DNA from 3 places in the Kitasatospora sp. NPDC088346 genome. Region 3 is predicted to be linked to each of the others. Evidence: riboswitches for the same ligand, from Rfam matches in the RefSeq annotation. Region 3 holds a riboswitch; each other region holds the start of a gene.

The links. Region 3 has a riboswitch for cyclic di-AMP ahead of ACIOFR_RS35470 (M23 family metallopeptidase). Riboswitches for the same ligand answer to the same signal wherever they lie in the genome.
Region 1: linked by a shared signal. The riboswitch ahead of ACIOFR_RS07840 (transglycosylase family protein) and the one ahead of ACIOFR_RS35470 (M23 family metallopeptidase) in region 3 are both predicted to bind cyclic di-AMP.
Region 2: linked by a shared signal. The riboswitch ahead of ACIOFR_RS00220 (peptidoglycan DD-metalloendopeptidase family protein) and the one ahead of ACIOFR_RS35470 (M23 family metallopeptidase) in region 3 are both predicted to bind cyclic di-AMP.

What each region holds. Positions count from the first base shown of each region.
Region 1 is NZ_JBIURH010000004.1:324-10,524, forward strand. It holds gene ACIOFR_RS07810 (ABC transporter permease) at 1-2,320, shown strand, start outside; gene ACIOFR_RS07815 (NAD(P)/FAD-dependent oxidoreductase) at 2,533-3,903, opposite strand; gene ACIOFR_RS07820 (exopolyphosphatase) at 4,332-5,273, opposite strand; gene ACIOFR_RS07825 (DUF501 domain-containing protein) at 5,270-5,905, opposite strand; gene ACIOFR_RS07830 (septum formation initiator family protein) at 5,905-6,396, opposite strand; gene eno (phosphopyruvate hydratase) at 6,500-7,786, opposite strand; gene ACIOFR_RS07840 (transglycosylase family protein) at 7,975-8,685, opposite strand; cyclic di-AMP (ydaO/yuaA leader) riboswitch at 8,689-8,869, opposite strand; gene ACIOFR_RS07845 (cytochrome P450) at 9,217-10,201, opposite strand, start outside.
Region 2 is NZ_JBIURH010000001.1:52,998-63,198, reverse strand. It holds gene ACIOFR_RS00270 (hypothetical protein) at 1-613, shown strand, start outside; gene clpX (ATP-dependent Clp protease ATP-binding subunit ClpX) at 717-2,006, opposite strand; gene ACIOFR_RS00260 (ATP-dependent Clp protease proteolytic subunit) at 2,320-2,979, opposite strand; gene ACIOFR_RS00255 (ATP-dependent Clp protease proteolytic subunit) at 3,036-3,653, opposite strand; gene tig (trigger factor) at 3,983-5,368, opposite strand; tRNA gene ACIOFR_RS00245 (tRNA-Pro) at 5,745-5,818, opposite strand; tRNA gene ACIOFR_RS00240 (tRNA-Gly) at 5,997-6,070, shown strand; gene ACIOFR_RS00235 (YDG/SRA domain-containing protein) at 6,210-7,118, shown strand; gene ACIOFR_RS00230 (HNH endonuclease) at 7,145-7,798, opposite strand; gene ACIOFR_RS00225 (hypothetical protein) at 7,879-8,127, opposite strand; gene ACIOFR_RS00220 (peptidoglycan DD-metalloendopeptidase family protein) at 8,302-9,261, opposite strand; cyclic di-AMP (ydaO/yuaA leader) riboswitch at 9,267-9,427, opposite strand; gene ACIOFR_RS00215 (DUF6348 family protein) at 9,973-10,201, shown strand, end outside.
Region 3 is NZ_JBIURH010000050.1:20,924-31,124, reverse strand. It holds gene ACIOFR_RS35485 (sensor domain-containing protein) at 1-135, opposite strand, end outside; gene ACIOFR_RS35480 (GNAT family N-acetyltransferase) at 132-794, opposite strand; gene ACIOFR_RS35475 (hypothetical protein) at 845-1,714, shown strand; gene ACIOFR_RS35470 (M23 family metallopeptidase) at 1,704-2,612, opposite strand; cyclic di-AMP (ydaO/yuaA leader) riboswitch at 2,624-2,785, opposite strand; gene ACIOFR_RS35465 (YiaA/YiaB family inner membrane protein) at 3,003-3,293, shown strand; gene ACIOFR_RS35460 (4-oxalocrotonate tautomerase family protein) at 3,317-3,529, opposite strand; gene ACIOFR_RS35455 (alpha/beta fold hydrolase) at 3,730-4,557, shown strand; gene ACIOFR_RS35450 (TetR/AcrR family transcriptional regulator) at 4,557-5,132, shown strand; gene ACIOFR_RS35445 (hypothetical protein) at 5,180-5,395, shown strand; gene ACIOFR_RS35440 (hypothetical protein) at 5,649-5,855, shown strand; gene ACIOFR_RS35435 (SpoIIE family protein phosphatase) at 5,992-8,217, shown strand; gene ACIOFR_RS35430 (ATP-binding protein) at 8,454-9,782, shown strand; gene ACIOFR_RS35425 (roadblock/LC7 domain-containing protein) at 9,766-10,179, shown strand; gene ACIOFR_RS35420 (DUF742 domain-containing protein) at 10,176-10,201, shown strand, end outside.

The sequences.
Region 1 (10,201 bases), on a different contig from region 3:
GCTGACCGATGCGACCGTCCGTCAGCTCGCCGCCCTTCCGGGCGTCCAGCAGGCCCGCGGCGTGGTCTCCGGCTTCACCGGCGTGGCGGACGCCAAGGGCAACCTGATCGGTGAGGCGTGGAGCGCCCAGGGCGCCAACTACGTTCCGGACGCGGCCGGGAACGACTCCCGCTACCCGCTGGTCGAGGGCCGCGGCCCGCGCACCGGCACCGAGGTCGCGCTGGACCGCACCACCGCCGAGGCGAACGGCTTCAAGGTCGGCGCCACCGTCCGGGTGGCCGGCAACGGCCAGGCCGTGAACGCCACCCTGACCGGCATCGTCACCACCGACGACCCGACCGTCACCTCCGGCGGCACACTGACCCTGATGGACACCGCCACCGCCCAGCGGATGCTGTCGACCCCCGGGCGGTACAGCAACGTGGTGCTGACGGCGAAGCCGGGCACCGCCGAGGGCACCCTGCTCGCCACCGTCCGCGACGCGCTGCCCAAGGACGGTCCGCTGCTCCTGGAGACCGGCCAGGAGCTGACCGACCAGCAGACCCGGATGATCGCCGAGACGACCACCGCCATGAAGACCATGCTGCTGGTGTTCGCGGCCATCTCCCTGTTCGTCGGCATCTTCATCATCGCCAACACCTTCAGCATGCTGATCGCCCAGCGCATCAAGGAGCTGGCCCTGCTGCGCGCCGTCGGCGCCGGCCGTGGCCAGGTCACCGGCTCGGTCCTGGTCGAGGCCCTGCTGATCGGCACCACCGCCTCGGCCGCCGGTCTGCTGGCCGGCGTCGGCATCGGCGCCGGGATGCAGGCGCTGATCCACTCCTTCAACCCGGGGATGCCCACCGGCTCCCTGGTGGTCGCCCCGGCCACCGTGGTCACCGCCCTCGCCGTCGGCGTGCTGGTCACCGTGGTCTCCGCGGTGCTGCCCGCCGTCCGGGCCGCGCGGATCCCCCCGGTCGCCGCGATGAGCAGCGGTGAGGTGCCCACCACCCAGAAGGGCCTGATCGTCCGCAACACCATCGGCTCGCTGGTGACCGCCGGCGGCCTGGCCCTGATCCTGGGCGGCGCGTCCGCCGCGGACAAGTCCGGGCGCACCCTGATCGAGCTCGGCGCGCCGCTCACCCTGATCGGCATCTTCGTCCTGCTGCCGCTGCTCTCCCGCCCGGTGATCGCCCTGGTCGGGCCGCTGCTCGCCCGGCTGGCCGGCACCCCCGGCAAGCTGGCCCGGCGCAACGCGGTGCGCAACCCCCGGCGGACGGCCGCCACCGCCGCGGCGCTCACCATCGGCCTGACCCTGGTCAGCGCCATGACGGTGCTCGGCAGTTCGGTCAACGACGCGGTCGCCCGCACGGTCACCGGCACCATGAAGGCCGACTACAACGTGGCCATGGCCACCCACGGGGACCTCTCCCCCGAGGTCGCCACCGCCGTCGCCAAGGCGCGCGGCGTGGTCGCCTCCTCCCCCGTCACCAACGTCTACTGGTCCTTCGACGGCAAGAACCGCGCCGTCAACGGCTTCGACGCGGCCGCCTTCGACCAGTTGGTGGCCCCGGTCATGGTGAGCGGCGCCGCGGACGTCCTCAAGCAGGGCAGGATCCTCGTCAACGACGACGTCGCCAGGAGCGCGAAGCTGTCGGTGGGCTCCACCGTCAACGTCACCTACGACGACGACACCACCGGCACGTTCACGGTCGGCGGCGTGTTCCGTGCCAGCGACATGCTCTCGCCGGTGCTGATGGCCAACTCCGAGGTGGCCAAGCACGCCGAGCAGCCGTACGTCAGCGAGGTCCTGGTGAAGGGCGCCGACGGCGCGACGGCCGCGCTCAAGCAGTCCGTCAAGGAGGCCACCGGCAGCAACCCGGTGATCGAGGTCAAGAGCAAGCAGGACATGCAGGACGAGTTCAGCCGGATCATCTCGTTCGCGCTGAACATGATGTACGGCCTGCTGGCGATGTCCGTCCTGGTCGCCGTGCTCGGTGTGGTCAACACGCTGGCGATGTCGGTGTTCGAGCGCAAGCGCGAGATCGGCATGCTGCGGGCGATCGGCCTGGACCGCGGCGGGATCAAGCGGATGGTCCGGCTGGAGTCGGTGGTGATCTCGCTGTTCGGCGCGGTGATCGGCGTCCTGCTCGGCTGCTTCCTGGCCTGGGCCACCACCCGCACGCTGGCCTCCGACCTGCCGGGCCTGACCACCGTGGTCCCCTACGGCCGGATGCTGGTCTTCCTGGCCCTGGCCGGACTGACCGGCATGGTCGCCGCCATCTGGCCGGCCCGCCGGGCCGCCCGGCTGGACATCCTGACCAGCATCAAGACCGACTGACCGGACGGGCACAACGGGAAGGCCCCCGGTCGGACCCCCACGGAGGGTGGGGTTCGACCGGGGGCCTTTCGCCTCACTGGAACTTCTCGGAACTTCTGTACTCCGCCCGGTCGCACTGCCGGCTGAGCACCACGGAGGTCGTGGTCCGGCGACGTTGCCGGGCGGAGAGCCTCCGACTCGTACCCGGGCGTCCACGCGCCCGGATCTGGTCGCTACTTGCTGGTCGCCAGCTCCTTCTCGGCCGGAGCGGCCTGGGCCACGATCTTGGGAGCCGGTCCGGCGGCCTCCTGGAAGGCCACGAACGGCTTCTCCATCTCGGCGAGGCCGACGGTCTCCCGCTTGAGGAACATCGCCAGCGTCCAGTCGGTGAAGACCCGGATCTTGCGGTTCATGGTCGGCACCCGGCTGCCGTGGTACAGGCGGTGGAACCACCAGGCCGGACGGCCCTTCAGCTTGTACTTGCCGAAGAGGATCGCCACGCCCTTGTGCAGGCCGAGACCGGCGACCGCACCGAGGTTCTTGTGCTTGTACTCGGCTTGCGGGAAGCCGCGCATGCCGGAGATGACGTTGTCACCGAGCACGATCGCCTGACGGACCGCGTGCTGGGCGTTCGGCGGGCACCAGGCACCCTCGCCGACGGCGAGGTCCGGCACCTGGGCGTTGTCGCCGGCCGACCAGACGTAGTCGAAGCCCTTGACCTGGAGGGTCGGGGCGGTGTCCACGTGGCCGCGCGGGCCCAGCGGCAGGCCGAAGTTGGCCAGCACCGGGTTCGGCTTCACGCCGGCCGTCCACACGATGGTGGAGGCGTCCGCCTCGACGCCGTTCTTCAGCACGACGTGCTGGTCGACGCAGGAGTCCATCGAGGTCTCGATGTAGATCTCGATGTTGCGCTCTTCGAGCTTCTCCTTGGTCCACAGACCGAGGTCCGGGCCCATCTCGGGGAGGATCCGGTTGGCCGCCTCGACGAGGATGAAACGCATGTCCTCGCGGCTGACGGTCTTGTAGATCTTCGCCGCGTCGCGGGCCATGTCCTCGACCTCGGCGATGGTCTCGACGCCGGCGAAGCCACCGCCGATCACCACGAAGGTCAGCGCCTTGCGGCGGACCGCCTCGTCCGTGGTGGACTCGGCCTTGTCCAGCTGCGCCATGACGTGGTTGCGGAGGCTGATCGCCTCCTCGACCGTCTTCATGCCGATGCCGTGCTCGGCGAGGCCGGGGATCGGGAAGGTGCGGGAGACCGAGCCGGTCGCGACGACCAGGTACTCGAAGGGCAGCTCGTACGAGTCGCCGGCCGCGGGCTGGATGGTGGCGACCTTGCGGGCGTGGTCCACACCGGTGACCGCACCGGTGAGCACCTCCGCCTTCTTGAGGGCGCTGCGCAGCGGGGCGACGAGGTTGCGGGGCGCGACGTTGCCGCCGGCCGCCTCGGGGAGGAAGGGCAGGTACGTCATGTACGGCCGCGGGTCGACGACCGTGACGGTCGCTTCGCCATAACGCATCTTCTTGAGGATGCGCATCGCGGCATACAGGCCGACGTAACCACCGCCGACAATGAGGATGCGAGGACGCTCCGTGGTGCTCATATCCGAAAGTATCCACCCCCGCCCGGAGCACCCTTCGTGAGGCCCGTCACAGACCTCTGGACACCCTCTGCTACACTGCGCGGCCACAATCGGGGGCCCGGTGGGTGCCCTCACGGGCCGACCCGACGCACCGTGAGCGCGGCGCGGGCAACGGCCTCGCTGAGCAGCAACGATCCCGGACCGGCCCGGGTTCCCGGGCGGCATTTCGATTCCATCGCCCAGCCGCAGGCGCTGCCTGGGATCCACGGGGAGATCAGCCTGGGCGGCCTTCGGTCCCGCATATCGGACGTTGCGGGCACGCAGGTGCATCGAAAGGCTGGATCGCCATGTGAAGAAATTCACGAACTTTCTCGCGGGACGGCCCACAGACCTCGGCCCCGGGGCGGCGGAAGCCGTCCCGGGGCCGATTCGGTAAGGGGTGAGCGGGGTCAGGGGGCGATACTCCAGGCGATCCCGTCCAGGATGTCGTGCTCGCTGACCACCAGTTCGGCGGCGCCCGTGCGCTCCATGATCTCCAGCAGCACCATGGCGCCGGCCGCGATCACGTCCACCCGGCCCGGGTGCATCACCGGGATCGCGGCGCGCTCGGCGTGGGTCGCGGTCAGCAGCCGGCCGGCCACCTCGCGGACCTGCTCCAGGGTGAGGCGGGAGTGGTGGATCCGCTCGGAGTCGTACGCCGGCAGCTCCAGCACGATCCCGGCGACCGTGGTGACGGTGCCCGCCACGCCGACCAGGGTGGCGGCGGAGTCCAGCTGGACGGTCTCGGCGGCCAGGTCCAGGGCGGCCCTGATGTCCGTCCTGGCCCGGGAGATCTGACCCAGGGTCGGCAGCTCGGAGCCGGCGAAGTGCCGCTCGGTCATCCGGACGCAGCCGATGTCGACCGAGCGGGCCGCCTGCACCTCCTCGGCGCCGAGCACGAACTCGGTGGAGCCCCCGCCCAGGTCGAAGACCAGGTAGGGGGTGGCCAGGTCGGTGCCGGACAGTTCCTTGGTGGCGCCGAGGAAGGACAGGTGGGCCTCCTCCTCGCCGGAGATGACCTCGGGCTCCACGCCCAGGATCTCCCGCACGCCCCGGGTGAACTCCTCGGCGTTCTCGGCGTCCCGCGAGGCACTGGTGGCCGTCAGCCGGATCCGGTCCGGGCCGACGCCGTGCCCGGTGATCAGCTCCGCGTACGTGCGGCAGGCCGCGAAGGTGCGCTCCAGCGCTTCGGGCGCCAGCCGGCCGGTGCTGTCCACGCCCTGGCCGAGCCGGTTGATGACCATCCGCCGGTCGAGGTCGGTAATCTCACCGGTCTCCGGGTCGAGGTCGGCGATCAGCAGCCGGATCGAGTTGGTGCCGCAGTCGATCGCGGCGACCCTGGTGACGGTCACTGGCCCTCTTCCTCCGCCCTGGCACGCTTGGCGGCGCGCTCGGCGGCCTTCTGCTCCTTGGCCGCGATCACGGCGGCGTGGTCGTCCGCGGCGGCGTGCTGCTCGGCGACGGTGGCGGCGCTCTCCGCCACCTCGGCCGGGGAGACGCACGGGCCCTTGGCCCACCAGTCCTCCAGCATGCCGATCGCCTCGTCGCCGAGCGGGTTGACCCCGGGACCGGCCGCCAGCGAGTGGCCGACCAGCACGTGCAGGCACTTCACCCGGTCCGGCATGCCACCGGCGCTGGGGAAGTTCTCCAGCACCTCGATCGCGTCCCGCCGGGCGATGTAGTCCTCGTGGGCCGCCCGGTAGGCGGCGGCCAGCTCCGGGTCCTCGGCCAGCCGGGCCGTCTGGTCCTTCATCACGCCGTCCGCCTCCAGGGTGCCGATCAGCGAGGCGGCCTTGGGGCAGGTCAGGTAGTAGAGGGTGGGGAACGGGGTGCCGTCGGGCAGCCGCGGGGCGGTCTCGACGACGTCCGGGTTGCCGCAGGGGCAGCGGTGGGCGACGCCGCGCAGGCCGCGCGGGACGCGTCCGAGCTGGGCGGCGATGGCGGCGACGTCGGAGTCGGCGACGGGAGTGTGCTCAGTGGTCATCAGCGGTCTGTCTTCGATGAGGGGCGGGGGTTCGGGTGGCCTTCGCCGCTGGGGGCGGATCCGGTCGGGGGTGCGACGGTGTCGGCCCGGTCGACCGACTCCCAGAATCCGGCGTACCACGGCTTGAGGGGTTTCGCCTGGGCTGCGGGGGCCGCACCGGCCGACGAGGACTTCACGGTCGCGGAGGGGGACGGGTCCACCGACACGAACGGCGTCTCGCCCGGCTGCGCGTAGTGCAGCCGCTCCCGCGCCTGCGCCTTCACGTACTCCGGGTCCTGCCAGCGGGCCCGGTCCCGGGTGAGCTGCTCGACCTGCTGCCGGACCTGCTCGGCCCGCGCCCGCTGCTCGGCGACCTCGGAGCGCTGGGCGATGAACTGCCGGGCGGGGTAGGCGAGTATCGCCACCAGCGAGCACAGGACGAGCACCAGGACGGTGGCCCGGCTGGTGAACCGCGGCCGCGTCGCGAGCCCCGGAATCCTCCACCTGGCCATCTCCTGCCCCTCCCCGTGGTGAGCGGGCCCTGCACGCCGGGGCCCCGGCACCCACCCTACGGGGTGGGGACCGGGGCCCAGGTGCAACGGCCGTGTGTCAGGCTCAGCCTTCGGACTTGAAGCGCGGGAACGCGCCGCGGCCCGCGTACTCGGCGGCGTCGTCGAGGATCTCCTCGATGCGCAGCAGCTGGTTGTACTTGGCGACGCGCTCGGAGCGGGCCGGGGCGCCGGTCTTGATCTGGCCGCAGTTGGTGGCGACGGCGAGGTCGGCGATGGTGACGTCCTCGGTCTCGCCGGAGCGGTGCGACATCATGCAGCGGTAGCCGTTGCGCTGGGCCAGCTCGACGGCGTCCAGGGTCTCGGTCAGCGAGCCGATCTGGTTGACCTTCACCAGCAGCGCGTTGGCGGTGCCGGACTCGATGCCGCGGCGCAGGCGCTCCGGGTTGGTGACGAACAGGTCGTCGCCGACCAGCTGCACCTTGTCGCCGAGCTTGTCGGTCATGGCCTTCCAGCCGTCCCAGTCCGACTCGTCCAGCGGGTCCTCGATGGAGACCAGCGGGTACGCGGCGACCAGCTCGGCGTAGTAGTCGATGAGCTCGGCGGAGGAGATCGCCTTGCCCTCGAACTGGTACGAGCCGTCCTGGTGGAACTCGGAGGCGGCGACGTCCAGGGCGAGCGCGATGTCCTTGCCCGGGGTGTAGCCGGCCTTCTTGATGGCCTCGGTGATGAGGTCGAGCGCCTCGCGGTTGGAGTCCAGGTTCGGCGCGAAGCCGCCCTCGTCGCCGAGGCCGGTGGACAGGCCGCGCTCCTTCAGCACGCCCTTGAGCGTGTGGTAGACCTCGACGCCCCAGCGGACGGCCTCGGAGAAGGACTCCGCGCCGATCGGGGCGATCATGAACTCCTGGATGTCCACGTTGGAGTCCGCGTGCGAGCCGCCGTTGAGGATGTTCATCATCGGGACCGGCAGGACGTGCGCGTTCGGGCCGCCCAGGTAGCGGAACAGCGGCAGGTCGGAGGCCTCCGAGGCGGCGTGCGCGACGGCGAGGGAGACACCGAGGATCGCGTTGGCGCCGAGCGAGGACTTGTCCGGGGTGGCGTCCAGGTCGAGCATGGCCTGGTCGATCAGGCGCTGCTCGGTGGCGTCGTAGCCGACCAGCTCCGGGCCGATCTGCTCGATGACGGCGAGAACGGCCTTCTCGACGCCCTTGCCGAAGTAGCGGTTCTTGTCGCCGTCGCGCAGTTCGAGCGCCTCGAAGGCGCCGGTGGAGGCACCGGACGGGACGGCGGCACGCCCCGTGCTGCCGTCGTCGAGCCCGACCTCGACCTCGACCGTGGGGTTGCCGCGCGAGTCGAGAATCTCACGGGCTACGACGACATCAATGGACGGCACGAGGCATCTCCTTGCGGAAGCGGGATGTGTTGTCGTTACGACCAGAGCCTAACCGCACGCGGCGCCGGGGCCGCGCAGACCGTGGCCCCGTCTCACCGTGTGACCCGGCTACCGGCCGGTAGTTCACCTGAATGCCCACAAAACAGGCCGCCCCGCCCCGAACGGGACGGCCTGCCGTCCGGTGCCGGTCAGCCGAGCCGGAGCACCTGACCGGGCTCGATCAGGTCCGGGTCGGCGCCGATCACGGCCTGGTTGGCCTGGTAGAGCCGCTGCCAGCCGCCGGCCAGGCGCCGGGCGTCGGCGATGGCGGACAGGGTGTCACCCGGGTGCACGGTGTAGGTGTCGCCGGACTCCTCGGCGGAGTCGTCCTGCTCGACGGCGGCGGCCTGCGGCACCGCCTCCCTGGGTGCGGCGGGCCGCGTGGCCTTCGGCGTGGAGGGTTTGCGGCCCGACTTGGCCGGCGTCGAGCCGCGGGCGGAGTCCCCGTCCGCGTCGTCGGTGTCCACCTGTGCGGCCGCGCCGCCCTTGGTGAGCCCCGCCCTGACCGAGCAGACCGGCCAGGCGCCGGGCCCCTGCGAGGCCAGCACCCGCTCGGCGACGGCGATCTGCTGGCCCTTGGAGGCCTGGTTGGCCTGCGCGGCGTACTGCGTGCCGCCGAACGACTTCCAGGTGCTGGGCGTGAACTGCAGCCCGCCGTAGAAACCGTTGCCGGTGTTGATCCCCCAGTTCCCCCCGCTCTCGCACTGCGCGACCCGGTCCCAGGTCGACACGGGTGCGGCGTGCGCGCCGCCGGCGGTGAGCAGCGGCAGGGCCAGGCCCACTCCGGCCACGCCCGCGGCGGCGATGACCTTCTCGGCCTGGGTCCTGCGACGGTGACGGCCCGTTCCGGTGAACAGCATGAGGATTCCTCTCCGCACGCCTGCGAGGTGAGCTGTCGGGTTCGGACCGGGAGGTTGGCCCGTCCGCCTCGGCGGCAGCAGGAGGGGGTTCCTGCTGCCGCACCGGCGGCTTCACCCCTAGCCGTTGGGGACGGCAACAAACCTGGGTCCCCCGCCCCTGTCCAGGGTCTGGTTCGGTTTTCCCGGGCGCGGCGGACAGGATTCGGCGTTCCGCGTTCGGGGCCCACGGCTGCGGGCTCCACGGAGATTAGACAGATCTGTCGGTCAATCACAAGCTCATATCGCCAACATCACGCATAAATTACGCACCGTCATGGATCGTCGACCAACCATCCCGGTATGTCCGGGTTGATAGGCATTCAGTCGACCCCCGAAAGGCCCTCGGGACACGCCGCGCCGCGTGTCCCGCTCGCCCGTCCGAGCTGTTTCCGGACAGCCGAAACACCTTCCCGGAGACTTCCGGGCTGGAAACAGCCGATTTCCGGCCGATCGGAACGACAGGCCGTCAGCATGCTTCCGAATGGGGGAATGTCATGCCCGGATCGACGGCCCGGCGGGGTCGAATACGACCGGAAGTTCACGCAGGCCCCGCATGATCAGACCGCCGCGCCAGCGCAGCGCGTCCGGCTCCGCGTCGAGCCGGAGGTCGGGCAGACGGGTCAGCAGGGTGCCGATGGCGAGCCGGCCTTCCAGCCGGGCCAGCGGGGCGCCGATGCAGTAGTGGATGCCGTGGCCGAAGCCCAGGTGCGGGTTGTCCCGGCGGGCGAGGTCGAGGGTGTTCTCCGCCGCGAAGCGTGCCGGGTCGCGGTCGGCCGCGGCGAGCACCACCAGGACCGGGTCGCCGACCGGGATGTCCACCCCGCCGATGCTGAGCGGGCTGGTGGCGAACCGCCAGGTCGCCAGCTCGACCGGTCCGTCGTAGCGGAGCAGCTCCTCCACCGCGGTGTCCATCAGCGCGCTCTCGCCGCGCCGGACGGACTCCTGCAGCAGGGCCCGCTGCTCCGGGTGCCCGAGCAGGGCGTACAGGCCGTTGCCGATCAGGTTGACGGTGGTCTCGAAGCCGGCGAAGAGCAGGATGAAGGCCATCGCCGCGGCCTCGTTCTCGGTCAGGTGCTCGCCGTGGTCGCTCGCCCGGATCAGGCCGGAGATCAGGTCGTCGCCCAGGTCGGCCCGCTTGCGGTGGATCAGGTCCAGCAGGTACGAGCGCATCTTCTTGACCGCCCGGGCGACGCCGCCGCGCGGGCCCCGGCCGTGCCGGATCATCATCCCGGCCCAGTCCCGGAAGTCGTCCTGGTCCTCGGCCGGGACGCCGAGCAGGTCGCAGATGGCGTAGATGGGGAGGGGGAAGGCGAACTCGTGGATCAGGTCGGCCGAGCCGCGGGCCGCGAACCCGTCGATCAGCCGGTCGGTCAGCTGCTGGACCCGGGGCTCGAACTCGGCGACCCGGCGCGGGGTGAAGGCCTTGGACACCAGACGGCGCAGCCGGGTGTGGTCCGGCGGGTCGATGTTCAGCAGG
Region 2 (10,201 bases), on a different contig from region 3:
GAAGAAGTCCCGCAAGACGCTGTGGATCGTGCTCGGCTGCGTCGGCGGCGCGGTGCTGCTCGGCGCCGGCGTGCTCGGGTACGCGGTCTACGACGTGACGTCAAAGACCGGCACCCACAAGGTCGTCATGCCCGACACCTTCAAGGGCATGAAGCGCGACGACACCAACCCGCTGGCCGAACAGATGCAGACCGCCCTGCAGTCCGACTTCGGCCAGGGCAAGGACGCCTGGACCCCAACCGCGGTCAGCGGGCTCTACACCGGATCCGGCTCGGACGAGGGCAAGGTCGTGGTCGTCTTCGGCGGCTGGGGCAACGTGCTCTCCCCGTCCTCCCAGGTCGACGACTTCTTCAGCAGCTTCGAGAAGCAGGCCCGCGGCCAGGGCACCACCTTCAACGGCCGTGCCTCCTTCGACCCCGGCCCGCTCGGCGGCACCCTCTCCTGCGAGGTCATGAAGGCCGAGGAGGAGACCGACAGCCTCTGCGTCTGGGCCGACGGCAGCTCCGTGGTCGCCGTGCTGGCCGGCGAGGCCGGATCCACCGGTACCCCCGACCTCGCCGCGGCCGCCGCGGACGCCCGCGAGCTGCGGAAGGCGGCCGAGGTCCCGCGCTGACCCGCGCTCCCGACGGCCCGCGCCGACGACGAAGCGGCCCCGCACCTTCCGGTGCGGGGCCGCTTCGCTCTGGCCTCGGTGGGTCGGACGCCGTCCGGCCCGGTCAGGCGCTCTTCTCGCGCCGCTCACGCTTGATCATGTCGCGCGGGACGAGGGTCGGGATGGCGTGCTTGGAGACCACGTCTCCGGTGACGACCACCCGGGCGACGTCCTGACGCGAGGGCACCTCGTACATCACGGACATCAGCACCTCCTCCATGATGGCCCGCAGCCCACGGGCGCCGGTGCCCCGCAGGATCGCCTGGTCGGCGATGGCCTCCAGCGCGTCCCGGGTGAACTCCAGCTCCACGCCGTCGAGTTCGAAGAGCTTGCGGTACTGCTTGACCAGCGCGTTCTTCGGCTCGGTGAGGATCTGCAGCAGCGCCTCGCGGTCCAGGTTGTGCACGCTGGTGATCACGGGCAGCCGGCCGATGAACTCGGGGATCATGCCGAACTTGACCAGGTCCTCCGGCATCACCTGACGGAAGTGGTCGCTGGCGTCCTGCTCCCGCTTGGAGCGGATGTTGGCGCCGAAGCCGATGCCCTTGGCACCCGCCCGGCCCTCGATGATCCGCTCCAGACCGGCGAACGCACCGCCCACGATGAACAGCACGTTGGTGGTGTCGATCTGGATGAACTCCTGGTGCGGGTGCTTGCGACCACCCTGCGGCGGCACCGAGGCGGTGGTGCCCTCCAGGATCTTCAGCAGCGCCTGCTGGACGCCCTCGCCGGAGACGTCACGCGTGATCGACGGGTTCTCGCTCTTGCGGGCGACCTTGTCGATCTCGTCGATGTAGATGATCCCGGTCTCGGCCTTCTTGACGTCATAGTCCGCCGCCTGGATCAGCTTGAGCAGGATGTTCTCGACGTCCTCGCCGACGTAACCGGCCTCGGTCAGCGCCGTGGCGTCCGCGATCGCGAACGGCACGTTCAGCATCCGGGCCAGGGTCTGCGCCAGCAGCGTCTTGCCCGAGCCGGTCGGGCCGAGCAGCAGGATGTTGGACTTGGCCAGCTCGATCGCGTCCTCGCGGCCGTTGCCGCCGGAGCGGCCGTTCTCACCGGCCTGGACGCGCTTGTAGTGGTTGTAGACCGCGACCGACAGCGCCTTCTTGGCCATCTCCTGGCCGACCACGTACTGGTCCAGGAACTCGTAGATCTCGCGGGGCTTCGGCAGCTCCTCGAAGCGCACCTCGGAGCTCTCGGCGAGCTCCTCCTCGATGATCTCGTTGCACAGGTCGATGCACTCGTCGCAGATGTACACACCTGGCCCGGCGATCAGCTTCTTCACCTGCTTCTGCGATTTGCCGCAGAACGAGCACTTGAGCAGGTCGCCGCCGTCTCCGATGCGTGCCACGAGGTGCTTCCCCTTCGCCAGGGGCCCCGCGGGGGTTCCGGGGCCTGGTGCTGTGGACCGGCTGCGCCTTCGGCGGTCGGTCTCGCTATCCGACGGTACTCTGCCGCGCCGGGAATTCCGTCGTCTTCGGCAGCTCTGCCCTACGCCCTGGGCGAATTGATACCGAACAGATGCCGTCCTGCGGGCATGGGCCCGCTCTGCAATTGTGCCGGGCCCGGGGCCCGACCGGAACGGCTCGGGGCGGGGCGCAAAGTCACACCTCGGTCGAGGATGCGCCTGCGTCCCGCCCCGGGAGCCGCCGGGTCGCCCGACCTCAGTCGGTCAGCGAGGACTTGCGGGTCGAGATGATCTGGTCGATCAGCCCGTACTCCAGCGCCTCCTCGGCGGTGAGGATCTTGTCGCGCTCGATGTCGTCACGGACCTGCTCGACCGGCTTCTTGGAGTGCTTGGCCAGCATCTCCTCCAGCTGCTCGCGCATCCGGAAGATCTCCTTGGCCTGGATCTCCAGGTCCGACACCTGGCCGCGGCCGGTCTCGGTGTAGGGCTGGTGGATCAGGATCCGGGCGTTCGGCAGCGCCATCCGCTTGCCGGGGGTGCCGGCCGCCAGCAGCACGGCGGCGGCCGAGGCGGCCTGGCCCATGCAGACGGTGGTGATGTCCGGCTTCACGTACTGCATGGTGTCGTAGATGGCCGTCAGGGCCGTGAACGAGCCGCCGGGCGAGTTGATGTACATCTGGATCTCGCGGTCCGGGTCCATCGACTCCAGGCAGAGCAGCTGGGCCATGATGTCGTTGGCCGAGACGTCGTCCACCTGGGAGCCGAGGAAGATGATGCGCTCCTCGAACAGCTTGGCGTACGGGTCGTACTCGCGGATGCCCTGCGAGGTGCGCTCGACGAAGCGCGGGACGATGTAACGGCCCTCGGCGCGGGCGCCGTAGTACTCACCGCGCGGCATGTTGGGGGTGGTGTTCATGGGGTGGTCCGTCCTCCGACGAAGCGTGCGGTCTGGGGGTCTCTTACGGGCGGCGCTCAGGCGCCCGTGCCGCCGCCGCCGGGAACGTCCGCGGCGCTGTGCATGATCTGGTCGATGAGGCCGTACTCCTTGGCCTCCTCCGGGGTGAACCAGCGGTCCCGGTCGGAGTCCGCGGTCACCCGGTCGAAGGACTGGCCGCTGTGGTGCGCGATCAGCTCCGACATCCGCTTCTTGGTGCGCAGCAGCTGCTCGGCCTGGATCCGGATGTCGGTGGCGGAGCCGCCGAGGCCGGCCGAGGGCTGGTGCATCAGGATGTTGGCGTTGGGCAGCGAGAAGCGCTTGCCCTTGGCGCCGGCCGTCAGCAGGAACTGACCCATCGAGGCGGCCATGCCCATCGCGATCGTGACCACGTCGTTCTTGATGTACTGCATGGTGTCGTAGATCGCCATGCCGGCCGTGATCGAGCCGCCCGGGGAGTTGATGTAGAGGTAGATGTCCTTGTCGGGGTCGGCCGCCAGCAGCAGAAGCTGGGCCGTGATCTTGTTGGCGATGTCGTCGTCGACCTGCTGGCCGAGGAAGATGATCCGCTCGTTGAGCAGCCGGTTGTAGACCTGGTCGCCCAGGCCGCCGAGCACGTCACCAGCGGCGGCGTGCGGCGCCATCAGGCCAGGCATCTGCATCTGCGGGAACGTCACTTAGCCACCTGCTCAGTCGATCTGCTTGTGTGTCGCTGTCTATGGACCCTAACGCCCGGGCGGGGCCGCAGAATCCCCCACACAGAACTGTTCGCTGTGAGCGCAGGGTCGAGTGGTGCGAACGGACAGCGAACGGGCGGGGAGCAGGCCGGGGGGGGGCGGAACACGGGCGGCGGGGGTCGCGGGTCGACCCGGTGCGGGGGCCGGGACGGCGCCGGGCGGCGGACGGCAGTGGGCCCGGACACCTCGCGGCGTCCGGGCCCACTGTCACCTGTCACTCAGGCGTCACACTGGTGTCGCTCCGGGGCTCAGGCCTCGGTCGACTCGGCGGCGGCCTCGGTGTCGGCCTGCTCGGCCGACTCCTCGGTCTCGTCGTCCTCGAAGGAGACGACCTCGCCGTTGGTGTCCTTGACCTCGGCGGCCTCGACCACGAGGGCCAGCGCCTTGCCGCGGGCGACCTCGCCGACCAGCAGCGGAACCTGGTTGCCCTGGACGACCTGCTGGGCGAACTGGTCCGGGGTGAGGCCCGAGCCGGCGGCGCGACGGATCAGGTGCTCGGTGAGCTCCTCCTGGTTGACCCCGAGCTCCTCCTTCGCCACGATCTCGTCCAGCACGAACTGGGTCTTGATGCCCTTCTTCGCCTGCTCCTCGGTCTCCGCCAGGAAGTCCTCGAGGGTCTTGTCCTGGGTGGCCAGGTAGGTCTCCAGGTTCAGGCCCATGGGCTCCAGCTGGTGGTGCTCCAGGTTGTGGCGACGGGTCTCGACCTCGTCCTTGAGGAGCTTCTCCGGGTAGTCCATCTCGACGAGCCCGAGCAGCTCGTCCAGGACCTTCTCCTGGGCCTGGGTGGCCTGGTCGAACTCCTTCATGCGCTCCAGGCGCTTGCGGGAGTCGGCACGCAGGTCCTCCAGGGTGTCGAACTCGCTCGCCAGCTGGGCGAACTCGTCGTCCAGCTCCGGGAGCTCCTTCTCCTGGACGGCGGTCACGGTGACGGTGACCTCCGAGTCCTTGCCGGCCTGGGTGCCACCCTTGAGGGTGGTGGTGAAGGTCTTGGTCTCACCGGCGGACAGGCCGATGACGGCCTCGTCGATGCCCTCCAGCAGGCGGCCGGAGCCGATCTCGTAGCTCACGCCGGTCGCGGTGCCGTCCTCCGGCACCTCGCCGTCGACCTTGGCCTCGAGGTCCACGACCACGACGTCCTCGGCACCGGCGGCGCGCTCGACGTCCTTGACCGAGGAGAAGCGCTCGCGCAGCTGCTCCAGCGACTTCTCGATGTCCTCGTCGGAGACGACGACCGGGTCGACGACCACGCTGATCGAGGTGAAGTCCGGGAGAGCGATCTCCGGGCGGACGTCGACCTCGGCGGTGAACTTGAGGTCGCCGCCGTCCGCGAGGCGCTCGACGCCCTCGATGTCGGTGATGTCGGGCTGACCGAGAACCTCGATCTTGCCCTCGTCCACGGCCTGCGTGTAGAAGCGCGGCAGCGCGTCGTTCACGGCCTCCTCCAGCACCGCGGCACGGCCGAAGCGCTGGTCGATCACCTTCGCCGGGATCTTGCCCTTACGGAAGCCCGGCACGGTGACCTGCTGGTTGATCTTCTTGTACGCCGCGTCGAGGCTGGGCTTGAGCTCCTCGAAGGGCACCTCGACGGTGAGTCGAACCCGGGTCGGGTTCAGAGTCTCGACGGCGCTCTTCACGGTTAGGTCTCCTAGGGGCTTGCGGGCTGGTTGTCTCCGCCCGGACTCGATCGGGCCTGCGGCCGTACGAACGGGCGAGACGGGCGATGGGCGGTTGGAGCTGCATCTCCCGTATGGGGTGGACGGTGAGCGTGACTCCTCGCCCTCGGGCGGTTGACCTGCAGGCACGCCACAGGGACTACCACCAGCAGCCCATCCTACCGGTACCGCGAAAGGCGGACGCCAGGGCGCTGCCGAAGCCCCTCCCGCGGGTGCCGCACCGAGGCCCGGGCGCCGGCGTCGGACACCACCCGCCGGGGCACCAGGACGCCTGGGCGCCGCGGTGCCGGAACGACAACAGGGCCCCGTCCGCCGGACGAGACCCTGCCGCACACTGTCGGGGTGACCGGATTCGAACCGACGGCCTTCCGCTCCCAAAGCGGACGCGCTACCAAACTGCGCCACACCCCGTGGTGCCGAGAGGAAGAGTACACGGCAGCCCCACGCCGCCCGGCGCATTATCAACCCCCCGCCGCACCGAAAGCGACGTGCACTCCACCGCCCGGACCAGGTACGCTAGCCCCGTCCTCGCAGCCGCACCCCGGCCGGGAGGACGCGTACGGTCGGACACACCGTCAACTGCACGCACGCGGGCGTAGCTCAATGGTAGAGCCCCAGTCTTCCAAACTGGTCACGCGAGTTCGATTCTCGTCGCCCGCTCCACAGGTACGGCCCCAGGTCAGCGATCACATCGCCGGCCCGGGGCCGTTTCCGTTGGGGGGCGCCATCAGGGGCTGCCACCCTCCCCCGGGGACGGTTAAAACGCCCACGCCGGGTCGCACATCCTTGCGAGACTGTGCGGATGGCAAAGGTCTTTGGTCACATCGACGGACACCCGGTCGGATCGCACTTCCCGCGCCGGACCGAACTCAGCGAAGCCGGTGTGCACGCCCCGCGGATGGCCGGCATCCACGGCAATCCGCGGGAAGGAGCGGACTCGATCGTGGTGTCCGGCGGGTACGTGGACGACGAGGACCACGGCAACGTCATCATCTACACCGGCCACGGCGGCCGCGACAGCACCACCGGGCGACAGACCCGCGACCAGGTGCTCACCGATTCCGGCAACGCCGGCCTGGTCCGCAGCCAGCTGGAAGGGCTCCTCGTCCGGGTGATCCGCGGTGCGAGCGGGGACCCTGCCCACTCCCCCGCTACGGGCTTCCGCTACGACGGCTTGTTCCGGGTGGAATCGCACAGCATCAAGATGGGCGTGGACGGCTTCCGGATCTGCCAGTTCCGGATGGTCGCAGCCGAGGAGGCCGTGGCCGCCGAGGTCCCTGACGATGTCGAGGACGTGGTGCCGTTCCACGGTGACCTTCCCCATCAGCCGGTCCCCACCCGCACCTTCACGGTCCAGCGGTCCGTCCGCAGCAGCGCCGTCATCCAGCAGGTGAAGCAGTGGCACGGCGGGCAGTGCCAGCTCTGCGGACTCGCCCTGGCGGTCCCCGGGGGATCCAGCTACAGCGAGGGCGCCCACATCCAGGCCCTCGGCCGTCCGCACTCCGGGCCGGACATCATCGAGAACGTGCTCTGCCTCTGCCCCAACTGCCACGTGCTCTTCGACAACGGAGCCCGCTACCTGACCGATGCCTTGCAGGTCGTCGACGGGCTGACCCACCAGGAGATCGCTCCCCTACGGACACACCCGCGGCACCGGATCGACCTGCGCTACGTACGCCAGCACCGCGAGCGGTGGATCCCGGAGGGCTGACGCCAAAACCCGCAGAGCGCCAACCGTCAGCCGGCCGACGCCGAGCGGACTCGGGCCATCAGAGCCCGGAGCTCGTGCGGGGTCGGCCACGGCGCCTGCCGGTGCACCATGCGGTGGCAGTTGGCGCAGATCAGGGCCAAATCGACGAGCTTGGTCCGCCCCGCACCGGCCACGTGGAGCGGAATCACGTGGTGACACTCGATGTACCCCGCGCCGCGCTCCCCGTAGGCCAGTCCGAAGTCGAAGTCGCAGACCTCGCAGGCGAGGCGGCCGCCAGCCCGCAGCACCGATGTAATTTTCTTGGCCCGCAGTCCCGCGTTGCGCTCGCGGGCGAGGTGCTGGCGGAGGAGGAGTCGTCCCTCCGGCGCGTCGAAATCCTCCGGCACGTCCGGTGGGAGGAACTCGCGCAGCTCACCGCTCAGCAGGCCGGCACGGATGAGCTGCGCAGCCGCGGCCATCTCCAGCGGGCTCTCCAAGAATGCCTTGAGGACCGCCAGGTCTCGCGCACCGCCGTTCGTCGGCTTCCCGGTGTAGTCCGGGTGGTGAGTGGCCAGGTCCACCGTCTTGCGTGCCACGCCGTTGGGGTTGCGGAAGGTGTCGCTTCGCGAGCTCTGCTCGTGGATCGGCAGAAGTTGCAGCAGTCCGGAGAGCTCGATGACCCGCCTGTCCGTCGCCCCCATGGCCCGCCACCCGTTGTCGGCCGTGATGGCACACGCGAGAACGAGCTCGTCCCAGGCCCAGTCTGGGTTGCGGACGGACTTCACCGTGAACCCGGCTCGGGAGAGCCACGCCACTGCCTGCCGGACACCCCCGTGGAACTCATCCGGGAGCAAGGTCGCCCGTACTCAAACCGGTGCGCGACGCCGGCGATGGCCTTGGAGTCGTACTCCTTGGCCTCGTGGACGAGAAGGTAGTCGCGGGCCGGCAGGTAGCCGTAGGTGGCCAGGAACGCGTCCTGCCCGACGGCGTCGTGTTCGTCGATGGCCTGGAGGACGGATTCTCGAGTCAACGCTCCCTTACGCATGGCCACGAGCATAGAACTCGGCTCGCCCGCAGCCGATTTGGGCTCCAGATTCGCCGGGGTCCGTACCGTGCCGGCGTCTGGGTGCGGGTGTGCCGGAGGCCCGGCCGGGGACGGGTGTCCCGGGCCGGGCCTCCGGCGGGTACGGCGGGGTGGTCCGGATCAGACCTTGACGCCGTGGGCGGCCAGGTAGGCCACCGGGTCGATGTCGGAGCCGTAGGCCGGGCCGGTGCGGATCTCGAAGTGGAGGTGCGGGCCGGACACGTTGCCGGTGGCGCCCGAGAGGCCGATCTGCTGGCCGGCGGTCACGGTCTGGCCGACCTGGACGCCGATCGAGGACAGGTGGGCGTACTGGGAGTACTTGCCGTCGGCGTGCTTGATGACGATCTCGTTGCCGTAGGCGCCGCCGTTGCCGGCGGAGACCACGGTGCCGGCCGCAATGGCCTTGATCGAGGTGCCGGTGCCGACGACGAAGTCGACGCCGGTGTGGTAGCCGCTGGACCAGGCCGAGCCGGCCTGGTGGTACGGGGTGCCGATCGGGCCGCTGACCGGGGCGACGTAGCCCGAGGTGGCAGCGGGGGCCGAGGCGGCCGGGGCCGCGGGGGCCTCGGTCTTCGGGGCGGCCGGCTTGGGGGCGGCCGGCTTCGGGGCGGCGGGCTTGGCGGCCGGCTTGGCGGCCTCGGCCGCGGGGGCCGGGGTGACCGGGGCGCGGTGCTCGGAGCGGGAGGCCTTGGAGGTGTCGGCCTGCGGGGCGGCCTGGCCGCCGAGGGTCAGCTTCTGGCCCGGGTGGATCAGGTTCGGGTTGTCGCCGACGACCTGACGGTTGTCCTGGTACAGCTTCTGCCAGCCGCCGTCGACGTGGTGGGCGTCGGCGATCTTGGAGAGGCTGTCGCCGTGGACGACCTGGTAGCTGTGGTCGGCGGGGGCCTGCTCGGCGGCCGGGGCGGCCGGAGCGGCGGCCGGGGCCGGGGCGGAGACGGCGCCGTGGGCGTCGGCGGAGGTGCCGTGGGCCGAGGCGGCGGTCGCCGGGAGCGCGACGGCGGCGGTGACGACACCGGTGGCGACGGCGATGCGGGTCAGTCGGGACAGACGGGGACGACGGTGCTTGCCCTGAGCGGACATTGAGCGGTTCCTCTCCGACGCCTACGAGGTGAGCTGTCGGGTTCGGACGGGAGATCGCCCGGCCGTGAAAAAGACACGGCTTCACCCCAAGCCGGCCCGGAAGATTCCGGAACGGCACTTACCTGGGTCCCCCGCTCCTGCCGTGCACGGATGGTGTGCGTCGGCCCCGGGCAGCGGCAGGACTCGGCGTTCCACCCGGTGGCCCTGCCCGACGTTTGCCGGGCAGGTCACGAAGCAAAACCCATGAACCGTGTACGGAGCAAGTGACGGTGCGTAAGGAGCGAAACGGACATAAGATCACTTGGGCCGAAGGTCACGCTCCGCTGTGACCCATGGGCCGACCGCAGCCGGAACGCTCACTCCGGGCACGTGGGCACGCACGGCGAGTACCGGATTTCACCGCCCGCGACCGCCGGGTCACCCCCCGGTGGCCGCTGTGGAATCGAAGGTGACTCGCGTCACCCGCCCCGACGCCCACTGTCACGAGCATGAGCCACCCATGCAGCTGTCGAAGGCCTGCGCGGTCGCAGACCGCGGCACCCCCGCACGCCCCCCGGCCACGACCCGGGCGGCGCCGCCGAGGAGCATCCCGGCCCCCGGCCCCGGCGGAGCTGAGACGGCGCCAGGTGTGCGCTGGTTTCCCGCGACCGGGCGGCGGCCGATAGCCTCACACGCGTTCGATCCCCTCACCGTTGAGCAAGGAGCCGGCCCGTGCGCCCGCAGCACCGACTGGACGTCATACAGCGCAGCGTGATCCGCGAAATGACGCGCTTCGGGCAGGCGTTCACGGTCGACGGCGAGCTGCTGCGCGGGCCGGGCACCACGGCCGTGGCGGTACGGGAGCACCCCGGCGACGGCGGAACGGGCCACGTCGACCTCGGCTACGTGCTGCAGCTGGGCCGGGCCGACGGCCCGGTGGTGTGGGACTGCGCGGCCGGGC
Region 3 (10,201 bases):
GAGGACGAAGCCCACCTCGCGGTAGGTCGAGGCGCTGAACGGCGCCCGCCAGAAGGCCGGGCTCGGGGCCGCGGCGGGCCGGTACGGGCTGGTGGTGGCGGTCATCTCGGGCCCCTCGAAGTCGTCCGTGCTCACGACCTCCACGATGCCGAACCGGGGGGCCGGCGGGGTATCCGGTCCGCTGCCGGATCCGGGGTGGGGTTGTCCCCACCCCGGGCGGCCGCGGGGCCGTCCGCGCCCCCGGCGGGCCACTCGTGTTCCAGCAGCGAGTACTGCATGCCGTCGAGCCAGCGGCCCGCCCGGTTCAGCTCGTGCCGGATCCGGCCCTCCAGCTGGAAGCCGGCCCGGGTGAGCACCCGGGCGGAGGCGGCGTTGCCGGGGTCGGTGCGGGCGGCGAGCCGGTGCAGGCCCAGGGTGTGGAAGCCGAATCCGCAGAGCAGTGCGAGGACTTCGCCGGCGTACCCGTGGCCCCAGGCGTCCCGGCGCAGCGCGTACCCGAGGACGGCGGCCCGGTCGCCTTCGAGGGTGAGGGCGGCGGTGCCGATCAGGGGCGCGCGGACGCCGTCGGCGGGCCTGGCGACGGCGAGCCGGTACTCGGTGCGGGGGCGCTGCTCGGCGGCGTCCAGGTACTGCTCGATCTGGTCGGCGCATTCCTCCAGGTCGCGCGGTTCGAACGGCAGGTAGCGCGCGGTCTCCGGGTCGCCGAAGACCGCGTGCAGACCGGCGACCTCCGCCTCGGTGTGGTCGAACTCGCGCAGGATCAGGCGGGGGCCGGTCAGCCGTACTGGGTCCATGCCCGCCGACCCTGCCCGTCGGGATCTTCGGCACCGGCTACGGTTTGTCCGTGAACGACGAAGACCTGCAGCTCATTCCGCACACCCGCGCCGCCGACCTGACCGCCGCGGCGGCCGGTCAGGACGTGCCCGAGGAGGCGCTGCGGACGGTGCTGGCGCTGCTGGAGCTGAGCGGCGCCCGGATGCACGACGGCTACCCGGAGTTGAGCTCGGCGCTGCTGGAGCAACTGCTCTACGAGCGGCTCCACCTGTACGTCCAGCCCGGCGGCGACCCCGCGGCGTACGGGGCGGCGGTGCTGCTGCTGATCGAGCACCAGCGGGCGGCCCGCCGGCTGAACAGCAAGCGGTACGAGCGGCTGCGCGAGGAGGCCGAGTGGCAGGGGGAGGTGCTGTGCGGGCTGCTGCGGCGGGCCGACCTGGTGACCTGGCCCCGGCTGTACGCCCTGCTGCTGTGGGCGGACGGGGTGGACACCGCCGACCGGGAGGCGGTCCGGGCCTGGCTGGACGCCTTCCGGGAGCTGACGCAGGAGCAGCGTCTTGAGGCGTTCGCGGCGGTGCCGGACCTGGACCCGGAGGAGCGGGACGGCGGTTGGGGGCCGACCCGGCTGCTGATGGTCGGGATGGCGACGGACGGCGCGCGGCTGCTGCTGGAGCAGGGCCTGATGCAGCGCAGCTACCGCAACCTGGCCGAGCTGACCGCGCTGGGCCGGCCGATGCCCGAGGAGCTCTCCGGGGACTTCGAGGACTTCGAGGCGGCGGTGGCCCGCGAGGCGCTGCGACTGTACGGGGAGTGGACGGTGCCCGGCCTGCCCGCGCTGCTGGTCGAGGAGTACCCGGACCTGGCGCCGGAGCCGGGCACCGAGGAGATCGAGGCGTACCTGGCGGACCAGGCCCCGGCCGCCGGGGAGCCTACGGATTGAGGCCGCGCGCCTGCATCCAGGCGAGCGGGTCGACGGGGGCGCCACCGTCGGGGCGGACCTCCAGGTGCAGGTGCGGGCTGGTGACGTTGCCGGTGGCGCCGACCGCGCCGAGCACGGTGCCGGGGACGACCGGGCCGTCGGCGGTGGCGATCCGGGACAGGTGGCAGTACCAGACCTCGGTGCCGTCCGGCAGGGTCTGGATGACCCGGTAGCCGTAGGCGCCGGACCAGCCGGCCGAGGTGACGGTGCCGGCGGCGACGGCGGTGACCGGGGCGCCGGTCTGGGCCGCGAAGTCGAGCCCGGTGTGCAGGTGCGACCAGTACGAGCCGGACTGCCCGTAGTGCGCGCTCAGGGTGTAGCCGGTGACCGGCGGGGCGAGCACGATCGGCGCGGCCTGCGGTGCCTGGGCCTGGGCCTGGGCCTGGGCGTGCGCGGAAGCCTGCGCCTGCGCCTGCGCCTGCGCGGAAGCCTGGGCCTGGATCTGGGCCTGCTGGGCGGCGTGCCTGGCCTCGGCCTCCTGGGCGGCGGCGAGCCGGGCTGCCTCCTCGGCGGCGCTCCGGCCGTCGGCCTGCTGCTGGATCCGGGCGGCGAGGGCCAGGCCCGGGTCGGCGGTCGCGGCGCCGTCCTGCTCGGCGGGGTCGGCGGCGACGACGGGGGCCGGAGCGGGGGCGGGAGCGGCCTGGGCGGAGGACGCGGCGGCGAAGCCGGTGGCACCGAGGGCGGCGGTCATCGCGGTGACGCCGAGCAGGGGTGCGCTGCTCCTGGCCTGACGGGGCATCCGGTGCCGGGCCGGGTCGCCGCCCTGGTCGCCCTGGTCGGCCTGGTGGAGCTGGCCCACCGGGTGGTCGAGCAGCTGGGTGCCTGCAGCCGAGCCGTGGAGCGGGTGCGTCGACGCCACTGAGGCGTGCTCCTTTCCTTCCCTCTCGCCGACCGGGTTAGCTGACGGGTTCGGAGCAGGAAGGTCTCCTACGGCCTGGCCTGGGCCGGACCGATTCACCCCAAGGAACGTGGTTCCCCGGTTCCGCGGACCCGCCGGTGGAGGCGTGCCCGCGGATTGAGCGATGGCGCACGGTGCCGTCTGGGTACGGCGTTTGGTTCCGCGCTGCGTTATCGAAAGTTAATCCTATGCGCCCCATGATTCCAAGCGCCCGGGCGGAGGAAATACGGGTCGTTCGCAGACCAGAGGGCGGTTCGCCCGATTTCGCGACGGCACCCGTGACGGACTGCTACCGGCCGGTTGAGTATCCGTACTCATGTGCGAGGAAAGGGACTTGGAGACCCTTTCGGCATGAGCACAAAGATGCAGTCCAGGACCACGGCCGCGTACTTCGTCCAGGCCGTCATCTCCTTCGCCCTCGCCACCACCGCCCTCGCCGCCGGGATCGCCTATCTCCCGGTGGACTCCTGGATGCGCGGTTTCCTGGCCGTCGGCCTGCTGTACGAGATCACCTCGGCGTTCACGCTGGCCAAGGTGATCCGCGACCGGCAGGAGGCCGACGAACTGACCAGCCGGGTGGACCAGGCCCGGCTGGACAAGCTGCTGGCCGAGCACGACCCGTTCCGGGTGGAGGGAGCCTGAGTTCCGACCGGTCGGGGCGGGGGTCAGCTGCCCTCGGCGGCGGCCTTCGCCCTGCGGGCGGCGAAGGTCTCGCCGCCGGCCGTCCAGTGGGTGGCCGGGACCTCCTCGACCGCGACCCAGATGTTCTGCGGGTCGACGCCGGTGATCCTGGCGTAGGTCTCGGTCAGCGCCCGGGCGATCTCGGCGTTCTGCTCGTCACTGCGACCGGACAGCTGCTTGACGTTGATGAAGGGCACGACGCCTCCTGGCGCGCTCGAAGGGACTCGGTGGTCACGGACACGGCGGTCACGGGCGCGGGACCGGCCGCGCGACCAGCGGCACGCTACCCCAGGGCCGCGGCCACCCCTTGACGGCTAAGGCTATTAGCCTTAGCTTTGGAGCTACAGGGGTTCACCGAACCGGTCGGGCGCCCACCAAGGAGCTCCAGGAGGCAGCAGTGACCAGCACCAGCACCCAGTACGTCGACGTCCCCGGCGGCCGGATCGCCTTCGACGACTCCGCCACCGGAGCAGGCACCGCCACCGGCACCCCCGTCGTCCTGCTCCCCGGCATGCTCGACAGGCGCACCGCCTACCGGCACCTGGTCCCGCTGCTGACCGCCGCGGGCCGCCGGGTGATCACCATGGACCTGCGCGGCCTCGGGGAGTCCTCCACCGGCTTCGCCGACCACTCCCCCGCCGCGATCGCCGGGGACGTGCTCGCACTGCTCGACCACCTGGGCGTCGAGCGGGCCGTCCTGGTCGGCAACTCCTACACCGGAGCCACCGTGGTCAGGGCCGCCGGGGACCGGCCGGAGCGGGTGGCCGGCATCGTGCTGATCGACGCCTTCATCGAGAACCTCCCGCCGAACGCCGTCCAGAAGGCCCTGGTCCGGGTCCTCGGCGCGGCGGTGGTGCGGTTCCCGGCACTGTGGGGCGCGGCGCAGCGGCTCTACTTCCCCACCGCCCGGCCCGCCGACTTCGACGAGTACCGCGCCGGGCTGGTCGCGATGCTGCGCGAGCCCGGACGCCGGGCGGCCGCCCGCGGGTACGTGGCCGGGGACTCCGCGCCGGTCGGCTGGTCCGCCGCGGTGCGCTGCCCGGCCCTGGTGATCATGGGCAGCAAGGACCCGGACTTCCCGAAGCCGGAGGTGGTGGCCGACCGCCAGGCCGCCGCACTGAAGGCCCGCAAGGTGATGATCGACGGCGGCGGCCACTACCCGATGGCGGGATTCCCGCAGGCCACCGCCGATGCCCTGGTCCCCTTCCTGGACGAGGTCGCCTGATGCCCCGGGTCGGACTCACCCCCGCCGCCGTCGTGGACCACGCCGTGGCCCTGCTCGACGAGCAGGGCGGCGAGGCCCTCACGCTGGCCGCCGTCGCCGCCCGTGCGAAGGTCGCCACGCCCTCGCTCTACAAGCACGTGCCCGGCGGCCTGGCCGAGCTGCGCCGGCTGATCGCCGTCCGGGTCACCGAGGAGCTGGCCGACCGGCTGACCGCCGCGGTGCTCGGGCGCAGCACCGACGAGGCCGTCGAGGCGCTGGTGGCGGCCTACGTCGAGTACGCCGTGCGCCACCCAGAGCGGTACGCGGCGCTGCCGCAGGCACCCGACGGCGCCGACCCGGACCTGGCCGCAGCGGGCACCCGGCTGGTCGAGGTGATCACGGCGGTGCTGCGCGGCTACGGGCTGGAGGGGGCGGAGGCGGTGCACGCCACCCGGACGGTGCGGGCGGTGGCGCACGGGTTCGCCTCGCTGACCACCGGCGGCGGCTTCCAGCTGCCCGAGGACCTCGCGGTGACCCGTCAGCGCGTGACCGGGGTCCTGACCGAAGGGCTGCGCAACTGGCCCGGGCGGGCCTGAGGGGGCCGACCCGTGTCCTTCGAGGGCCCGACCGCGTTGGGCAGGGCATGAAGAAGCGAAGCATGCTCGCCGTCGCCTCCCTCGCCGTGGGTGTGGTGGCCTCCCTGACCGCCCCGAGCGCGCACGCGGCGCCGACCGTCGGGCAGGGCCTGACGCCCGACGCCATCACCGCCCCCGACCTGCCGGTGGACCTGGTCGGCACGGTCTCCGAGGGCAGCCCCGACGTGGACGGGCTGAACGGACTGCCGGGCCTCCCGGTCTGAGCCGCCTCCTGATCCGAGCCGCCCGCCGTCGCCCGGCCTGAACCGTCTCCCGGCCCGAGCGGTCCGCCGGGCACGGGGGCGGCCGGCGGACCGCTCGTGGCCGGTACAGGTTCGGGTGGGATTCGAGACCGTTCCGTCACCGTCCACGGGTGACACTGGCGGGGTACCCGAACGGTCCGTCGTTCGGAGGCCCGGCCGGCCACGTTCCGTCAGTCCGGCGGTGCCGCACCGGCATCCCGGAGGACGTGGACAGATGACCAGGACCGTGCAGCCCGGCCGCGGCACCGTCGGCCTCGTACCCGCCCAGCGCCCCGCACCGGGCCCGGGCGCCGGCCGTCCGGCGGCCGTCCCGCCGCGGGGCCACCTGTCCCGCGCGTACGCCGTGCTGCGCGGTCTGCGCTCGATGCGGCCCGTTCCGGCCGTCGCCCAGGAGCCGTACGGCGAGTCCGACGGCCAGTAGCCGCACCGCCGCGAGCGCCCCGCCCGGCACCACCGCTCCGTCCTGCCCCGCTCCGCAACCGGACAGGCACACGGGACGTCCATAAGATGTTCACATCGGACAGCGGCGGACTGAGCGGAAGGGACCGGTCGAGCCCATGGACCTGAGCTCTTCGCGCCCCGTCACCCGCACCGAACTGCGCTGCGTGCGGCTGCTGCTGCGCTGCACCGGCGCCGCCGAACTGCTGGCCACCGTGCTCACCGAGGGCCCGGGCTGGATCACCGGCGAAGGCTCCGCGCTGTACCTGCTGGACTCCGACGGCATGCTCCGGCTGGCCGCCTCGCAGGGTCTGCCGGACTGGGCCCACGAGCGCTACGGCCTGGTCGACCCGGCGAGCGACCTGCCCGCGGCGCTGGCCCTGCGCCGCCGCGAGACCGTCCTGCTCAGCCCCGAGCGGACCGGCGGCGAGCACCTCGGCACCAACCACGGGCGCGGCACCGGCCTGGTCGCCCTCGCCGTCCTGCCGCTGGTCGTGGACGACCTGCCGATCGGCGTGCTCGCGCTGGCGCTGGCGCACCGCGGCACCGTCCCGCAGCGCGACGTGGAGGTCCTGGAGACCCTCGCCGAGGCGTGCGCCCACCGGCTCTCCCACCTGATCGACCACGTCCAGGCCGCGAGCCCGGCGCCGGAGGGGATCCGCACCGCCGCCTACGAGGGCGACCGGCCGCTGCTCTCGCTGGCCGTCCGGGCCGCCGGGGCGGGTGCCTTCGAACGTGACCTGGTCACCGGCGAGACCACCTGGGACGGCCTCGCCTACCAGGTCGTCGGGCTGCCCCCGCCGACCGGGGGCGACACCGCACCGGCCCCCGACCTCAGCCGGGTGGTGCACCCCGAGGACCTCCCCGACCTTCAGGCCGGCATGGCCGACGCGCTCGCGGCGGGCGGCCCGTACCGGCTCGACTACCGGGTCGTGCACGCCGACGGGACGGTCACCCGGGTGGACGAGTCGGGCGAGGTGATGCGCGACCTGCACGGGCGCCCGGTCCGGATCGCCGGCCTGCTCACCGCCCGCGACCGGCCCGCGTACCCGGAGCGCCCCGGCCTGGAGGAGGGCGACGCGCCGCCGGCCGACCCCTCCCGGGCCGGGACGCGTTCGGTGCTGCTGCTCTCGCTCACCCGGGCGCTCTCCCGGGCCGTCACCGTCCGGGACGTCACCACCACCCTGACCGACATAGCCCGGCCGGCCCTCGGCGCGGCCAACGTGGTGCTGGACCTGGTCGACGAGGGCCGGCTGCTGCCGGTCTCGCCGGCCGTCTACGGCGGCCCCTACCGCAGCGAGCTGAACCGGCTGCACGAGCTCTCCGCCGGGGTCATGGAGCAGTCGCTGGCCCGCGCCGTCCCGCTGTTCAGCGAGGGGGACGGACCCGCGCCGGGCGGCGGCCCGCTCACCCCCTCGGCCTGGGCCGTGCTGCCGCTGGTCGCCTCCGGCCGGCAGGTCGGCTCCTGCCTGATCACCTTCGACACCGCACGGATCTTCGGCCGCGAGGACCGCACCATGTACTCGGCCTTCGCGGGCATCCTCGCGCAGTCCCTGGAACGGGCCAGGCTCTACGACATCCACCACCACCGCGCCACCGAGCTCCAGCGGGCCATGCTGCCGCGCAGCCTGCCGCAGCTGGCCGGCATCGCCTCGGCGGCCCGCTACCTGCCCGGCACCGAGGGCATGCAGATCGGCGGCGACTGGTACGACCTGCTGCGCCTGCCGGACGGTGCGGTCGGCCTGGTGATCGGCGACGTCCAGGGGCACAACGCCGAGGCCAGCGCCGTCATGGGACAGCTGCGCAGCGGCCTGCGGGCGTACGCCACCGACGGGCACGACCCGGCCGCCACACTGGCCAGGACCAGCCGGCTGCTCGCCGAGCTGGACACCGACCTGTTCGCCACCTGCCTGTACCTCACCCTGGACCCCGCCACCGGGACGCTGCGCGGCGCCCGGGCCGGGCACCCGCCGCCGATCCGGATCTCCGGCGGCTCGGCCGCCGAGCTGGACCTGCCCGGCGGGCCGCCGCTCGGGGTGGCCCCCGGCTGGACGTACCAGCTGACCGTGCACGGCCTGGCGGCCGGCGAGACGCTGCTGGCGTACACCGACGGGCTGGTCGAGGAGCGCGGCGAGGACTACGACGAGTCGGTGCGGCGGATGGTCTGCGGGCTGGAGCTGTGGGCCCGCAAGGGCACGGGTGCGGGCGCCGACGGCGCCCGGGACAGCCTGGAGGCCCTGGCCGAGTCGCTCACCCTGAACGTCACCCAGCGCAACTCCCGTCCGGACGACGTCGCGCTGCTGCTCCTGCACCGGATCTCCGCGGACGCGGCGACCGACGGGTAGCGGACCCCGGCGCGATCCGGACGTTCCGTCCGGTGCCCGGCCGGTCCACCTCGCGGTGGCGCCCGGAGCGCCGGCGGATCCGCCGCCCGGGGCGCGCCGGTGACCAGCACCGATGTGTTCACGTCAGGTAGTTGGATGATGGTGACGGTTGTGAGAGCTTGACCGATTGAGTTCAATTGACGATCGCTCGGTTCACCCGAACGTAGGATCATCGCCCTACAATTCGCCGCGTGACGATGACTCAGTGGTGCGCAGCAGCAGCCGGTGTCCTCGCCCTCCTCGGGCTGGTGGCGGCCGCGAGGTACCGAGCCGTCACCGTGACCCTGCGTGGCCGACTGGCCGGGCACGAGACCGAACTCGGGCGCCTGCGGGCCGCCCTGGAACAGGAACTGGCCCACCGCTCGGCCGAGAACGCCGCCGTCCAGCAGGAGCAGGACCTCAACTCGGCGACCCGGCGGGCCTTCCTGAGCGTCGCCCGGCGCATCCTGGTGATGGCCCACGACCAGCAGGCCGGCCTGGACCACATGGAACGCACCCACGACGACCCGGCACTGCTCGACGGCCTGCTGAAGGCGGACCACGCGGCGGCCCAACAGGCCAGGCTGGCCCAGACCCTGGCGGTGCTCTGCGGCGCCCGGGCCGGACGGCACTGGCCCGAGCCGGTCGCCCTGGAGGACGTGGTGCGCGGCGCGCAGTCCCGCATCCTGCCGTTCCAGCGGGTGGTGGTCCGCAGCCGGATCGAGACCGCCGTGGTCGGCGCCGCCGCCGAGGCGCTGATCCACGCCGTGGCCGAGCTGCTGGACAACGCGACCCGCTACTCACCACCCTCCACCCAGGTGTTCGTCACGCTGATGCCCGTCCACAACGGCGCCGTCGTCGAGATCGACGACTGCGGCGTGGGGATGCCCGAGCAGGCCGTCGAGAAGGCCGCCGCCGCGCTCGCCGGCGGCGGCACCCTGGAGGTCTCCCGCCTCGGCGAGGTACCGCAGCTGGGACTGGCCGCGGTCGGCCGGCTCGCCGAGCAGTACGGCTTCCGGGTCACCCTCAGCTCCGCGCCCTCGCCGTACGGCGGCGTGCGGGTGGTCGTCCTGCTGCCCAACGCGCTGCTCACCGAGCCGCTGCCGGCCGCCGTCCCGACGGCGCTGCCGGCCACGCCGGCGCCACACCCCCCGGCGGCCGCCCTGCCGTCACCCCCGCCGACCCTCCCGGCGGCCGACGCCGCACCCGCGGAACTCCCCACCGCGGACCGGACCAGGGTCCCCGCCCAGCCCCGGGCCACGGCCCGGCCCTCGTCCGGCGCGCTCCCGCGCCGGGCCAACCGCCGGGGCAGCGAGCCCGCGCCCCGGCCGGCGCAGCCCGTGGACGCCCCCGCGCCCCCGCGCTGCGCCGAGGAGGCCAAGACCTTCATGGCCCTGTTCCAGGCCGGCACCGCGAGCGGCCGCACGGCCGCCCGCCAGGACCGGCCGTCCGACGCTCCCCACCCGTCCACCGGGCCGGTGGAGCCCACCCCCGCGTCCCCCCGACTTCCCCAGCGCTCCGGAGATTTCCATGACCACCAATCCTGACCTCGGCTGGCTGCTCTCGGACATCGTCGGCGTGCCCGACGTCCGGCACGCCGTCGTGGTGTCCAACGACGGCCTGGAGATCGGCCGCAGCGAGAAGATCGGCCGTGACGACGCCGAACGCCTCGCCGCCGCCTGCTCCGGACTCCAGTCGCTGGCCCGGGGAGTGGCCCAGGGCTTCGGCGGGCACGGCAGCAGCACCCGGCAGATCGTCGTCGAGTACGGCGGCGGCTACCTGTTCGTGGTCGCCGCCGGCGCCGGGGCGCACCTGGCCGTGGTGACCGGCGAGGCGGTGGACGCCGGGCTGGTCGCGTACCAGATGCAGGTGCTGGTGGAGCGGATCGGCACCCACCTGACCAGTCCGCCCCGGGTCGAGCGGGCGGCCGGGGACCTCCGGTGAGCGGGCCGGTCCGGCCCTACGT